2 regions of the Paenibacillus sp. FSL W7-1088 genome follow, and region 2 is predicted to be linked to the other one. Evidence: riboswitches for the same ligand, from Rfam matches in the RefSeq annotation. Region 2 holds a riboswitch; the other holds the start of a gene.
The links. Region 2 has a riboswitch for cyclic di-AMP ahead of MKY42_RS07350 (hypothetical protein). Riboswitches for the same ligand answer to the same signal wherever they lie in the genome.
Positions count from the first base shown of each region.

Region 1: linked by a shared signal. The riboswitch ahead of MKY42_RS00150 (3D domain-containing protein) and the one ahead of MKY42_RS07350 (hypothetical protein) in region 2 are both predicted to bind cyclic di-AMP.

Region 1 covers NZ_CP150216.1:32,537-34,944, forward strand. The annotation lists gene MKY42_RS00145 (TatD family hydrolase) at 1-247, shown strand, start outside; cyclic di-AMP (ydaO/yuaA leader) riboswitch at 489-742, shown strand; gene MKY42_RS00150 (3D domain-containing protein) at 1,016-2,200, shown strand; gene rnmV (ribonuclease M5) at 2,356-2,408, shown strand, end outside.
Region 2 covers NZ_CP150216.1:1,645,467-1,647,874, reverse strand. The annotation lists gene MKY42_RS07360 (Nramp family divalent metal transporter) at 1-57, shown strand, start outside; gene MKY42_RS07355 (HAD family hydrolase) at 200-892, opposite strand; gene MKY42_RS07350 (hypothetical protein) at 1,056-1,454, opposite strand; cyclic di-AMP (ydaO/yuaA leader) riboswitch at 1,572-1,747, opposite strand; gene MKY42_RS07345 (glutathione peroxidase) at 2,114-2,408, shown strand, end outside.

The sequences.
Region 1 (2,408 bases), 1.6 Mb from region 2:
CGGAGGGCCAATCACGTTCAAAAATGCGAAGCAGCCTAAAGAGGTGCTTGAGAAGGTTCCGATGGACCGATTTTTCATTGAAACCGATGCTCCTTATCTAACACCTCACCCTTATCGTGGAAAACGAAATGAGACAGCGCATGTACGTCTGGTTGCAGAAGCAGCTGCGGAAATTAAAGGCATTTCGGTAGAGGAAATTGCAGCAATAACGACCAAAAATGCCATGGAACGATTTGGGATTCGTTAAAATATCGAGCAAAACGGGTGAAAAAGTGAGTTAGGCGGAGTTAATTTGCTTTTTGATCCAAATAAATCAAGAATATTACAATATTTTAACCAAATATTTAGAAAAACGTACTTGAACAACGCTTTACAACATGCATAGAAACAGGATATCATCTTTTCAGTGAATTGTTGTGCGGAAAATTGGACAGATGTTCGGGGGATGAACAAAGGGACACTTTCCGATGAAACAACATTACTTTCATGAATCAGTCTCGCTGAGTCTCCGTTAACGGAGAGCGGGGGAACCAATAAGGCTTAAACATCGGTGTTTTCAGCCGATGCGCAAAATGCGCTGACCCAAAAGCAGCGTATAAATCTGCGAAGCCATATTTGATTTCTTCTTTGGGTCTCGGGGTGAATTCAAGGGCGTCCGCCATGAGCGGATGACCGGAGATAGGGCGGCTCTCTTTCGCCCGAACCCGACAGCTAACCTCGCAAGCGGAAAAAGAGAGGCAACCTCGTGCATGAATTTCCGATATTCAGAATCATTCGGAAGCCACGAAAGAGTTCCTCTTAAACTCTTTCTTTGGCTTTTTTGTTTTTGAATAAAAGAAATACGGTCATCATACGGTAAGTATTCAGGAGGATGACATCATGTTGCGAAGATTGATTCATGGTGCAGAACCGGATTATGTTGGTCCGATCTGTGTTCTGTAGAAAATTTGGTATAGTCGCGTCAAAGACATCATGCATTACTTTAGACGGCGAGGCTATGAAGGAGGACGGAGAAGTGGGCACATTCCAACCAGAAGAGACCCATGAGTCACGATCATCCAGTAAGTCTTTCGCGTTGCGGTGGAAGCATGAGAACTTGCGTCAAATGGCATTGATCGCGATTTTCTCAATTGCGCTTACAATCATGATCTTGTTAGTCGTTTACGGTCAGGCCGGGAAACAAATTTCACTGGTTATTGATGGCAAAGCTCAAGCGGTAGAGACTCGTACAGGAATGCTTCAGGAAATGCTGGAGGAGCAGTCAATCACAGTCAGCCCTCACGATCAGGTATCCATGCCCTTGAATGGGGCGATCACAGATGGAGACCGCATCGTTATTGAGCGGGCCGTTCCAGTTAATATTACGGCAGACGGAGACACCAAGACTCTGTATACAACCGATTCATCGGTAAAAGATGCGATTAAAAAATCAGGTATTCAGATTGCAAGTGAAGACAAAGTGTATCCGGCGCTTGGAACCACTATTGAAGCGGATATGAAAATCCGTGTAGTGCGTGTAACAAAGCGTACGGTGGACGTGGAACAGCCGATTGCTTACAAAGTGATCAAAACGGCTGACCCTAGCTTGTACAAAGGCGACAATCGTGTCGTTGTGAGCGGTAAAGAAGGCACACTTGTACAGCATATTGAAAAGGTGTTCCAGGATGGAGAATTGGTCTCCAAAAAAATGGTGGGCAAATCGGTCGCAACGAATCGCGTTGATAAAGTGATCGCCGTTGGTACCAAAGCCAAACCTGTTGTGAAAGAGCCAGTGATTCAGACGGTATCGGCGCAGACTTCCACGACAAAAACAGCAACAACAACGAACTCGAAGAAAACCGCTGCCTCGGGCAGCAAAGTAATTACCGTCTCAGGCAGTTCTTTTAAATATTCTAAAGTGTTGAAAAATGTATCCATGACGGCATACTCTTCTGAAGAGCCCGGTATCGGCACAAAAACGGCATCAGGTACTCGGGTAACCGAGGGACGTACCATTGCGGTTGATCCCAAAGTCATTCCAATTGGCTGGTGGGTATATATCGAGGGCCTTGGCTTCCGTCGTGCGGAAGACACAGGTGGTGCCATTAAAGGCAACAAAATTGATGTGTATTATGATAGTGTGAAGCATGCCCTGAACTTCGGACGGAAGAAAGGCAAGACGGTATATGTGATTGGTCCGGTGAAGCCGGAAGCGAACTAAAATCGTTTTACTTTGAAATGGGAATGCTATAAAATATAAGCATGAATGATTCATGCGGAATATGCGGCGGAGGGGTCTGAATTCAGTCTCCCCCGCCGTTTGGCAGAGAAGAGGATACTCCTCTTCTTTTTGCGTTAGAAAGGAAGAAATGGAACATGATAAAAGAAGTGATCGTGGTGGAAGGTCGTGACGACACCGTAGCTATTCG
Region 2 (2,408 bases):
GGAGTTATCGTTGTCCTGAATGTGTATCTGATTATCCAGACCATTATGTTGTTCTAGGTTACATGGAACTACGCCGTATTTTGTCTAACTCAAAAAGGCTGATCAACTCAAGTAACGCATCCCTTGAGACGATCAGCCTTTTATATGTTTGAGCATTAACCTGATCCATACTAACCGGATCTTAAAAAACGCACTTCATTTAGTTGTCCGAATTCGGAGTTACCATCAACAATGGAAGAAGCTCCTCCAGTGATTTAATCGTCCAGTCTGGACGTTCTGCATCCGCAAGCTCCGGCTGGAACCTGCCATAACCCTGCAAAATCCGGATCGTGTGCATACCCAGCTTCTTAGCTGGAATAATATCATTATCGATCCTGTCGCCGATCATGACCGCTTCCTCGGGTTTACATCCCGCCTGTTTCAACGCTACAGCATACAATTCAGGATCAGGCTTGGACACTCCTTCTTCAGCCGAACAGGCCAGCACATCCACATACTTGCGCAAGCCGTAGCTATTCAGTCGATTTTCCGTCCCCGGGCTCTGATTGGCAATGATACCAATCTTATAGTGCTGCGACAACGTCTGAAGAACAGCGTCGGCTGACGGGAAGGGTCGCTCAAGCTCTTTGCGGAACTTCAGCTTCTCCTGTATCTGTTCCCGGTGCCCCTCATCGCTGATCAGAGTACGAATAGCCAATTTCATCGGCCATTGCTCGTAATTTCGGTAGGAGGCCGCAAATATGTCTCGCACCGTCTGCATCTCCACCTGATAACCAAGCGCACAAGCTTCACGAACGAACTGACCGATAATATCATCTACCGGCTCCCATTCGTCCACGAGCGTATCCCCCACATCAAAGAACAACCATTGTATTCCACGTACATCCGGCACGCCTATTCCTCCTCGTTAGCCACAGGAAATTATCCCTATTTCCCAAACCATAAAAAAGAAGACCCACCATCATGCATGAGTCTCCTCAAGAATCCGTTTTATTCATGATTTCAATTATAACAGGCAGCTGACACTGGATCAATCACAGGAATAGTACGAGTCACTAGCCATTAAGCAGAAATCCAACTTCCCCGTTCAAGGAATATACAATACGGTCTGCTCCCATTCCCCGATAGATCCCTTTGGGATGACTTTGTTCGGTAATCACACACAGGGACTTGGATGTCCAGGATCGGCAGATCTGCAAATATCGACAGGTTAGGTTTAGGCTATTTTCAAAAATAAAAACATTGCCGACACTGCCTTGCGGCAAAAACCATTTCTGAGCTGCAGCCGTGTTCATGCGAATGACATGCTCTACACCGATTCTCCGGAGCCTGCGCTCTTCCCCTGCACTGTTAGTCAGAACGGCAAACGGCATTTTTTTGTACATCAGCAATTTGATAAATTTACGTCCTGCTTCATTTGGAGCAGTCACTAAGATCATCTCTTTATCCATCATTCGTTCCTCCCTTGGCGTGAAAAGACAACAAAAAAGAAGCGTGGGGGACCAAGGCCTCCCGGACGCTTCTTCAATAATCCATAGCAAAAAGACACTATGAACCAGCGTACGGCTTGTTGCCTCTCCCTTTAACGCTTACGAGGTTAGCTGACGGATTCGGGCGCGAGAGTCGCCCTATTTCCGGCTGTCACCGGAAAATTCACCCCATGGATGCCCACTGTCCTGGACAGTTCATCCTGTTGGTTCCCCCGTTTCCCACCCATGAATGAATGGAAACTCAGCGATTAAAACATCGTTCTTATATCATCATAATCAGAGCGATATTATCGTTTGTTTCGTTTTTCATGTAAAATTTAATTTAAATTGGAATTACGATATGAATCATACACCCGTGCCATATTGGTGTAAAGTCTGCGCAGATCACCGAATCGACGGATTTTTGCCATTTCACATCAATAATAGCGCTTACAACACATCCATTCTCTACCCATCTCTTCAAAGCTCTCTAATTCTCTCTCTAGCGAAAATAAGGTAGCAAATCAGTCACAGATCATACACGACAGCTTGAAATGGAGTTAAAAAAGCAATATAAATTTTGCAATATTTAATTGCAATCAATATAATAGAGGATATAAGAAAATGAGATGGAGGCGATTTTCATGTCAGTCTACGACTACAAAGTAAACACCCTTCGCGGTCAGGAAGTTGAAATGTCCAACTATCGTGACAAAGTACTGCTTATCGTAAATACAGCAAGCCAATGCGGCCTTACACCTCAATTCAAAGGTCTGCAAGAACTTCAGGACAAGTTTAAAGACTCCCCATTTGAAGTTCTTGGTTTTCCAAGCAACCAGTTTGCACAGGAAAAGGGCTCCTCTGACGATATTGCTGAGTTCTGCCAGATGAACTATGGTGTCAGCTTCCCGATGTTTGAGAAAATTGATGTGAATGGTT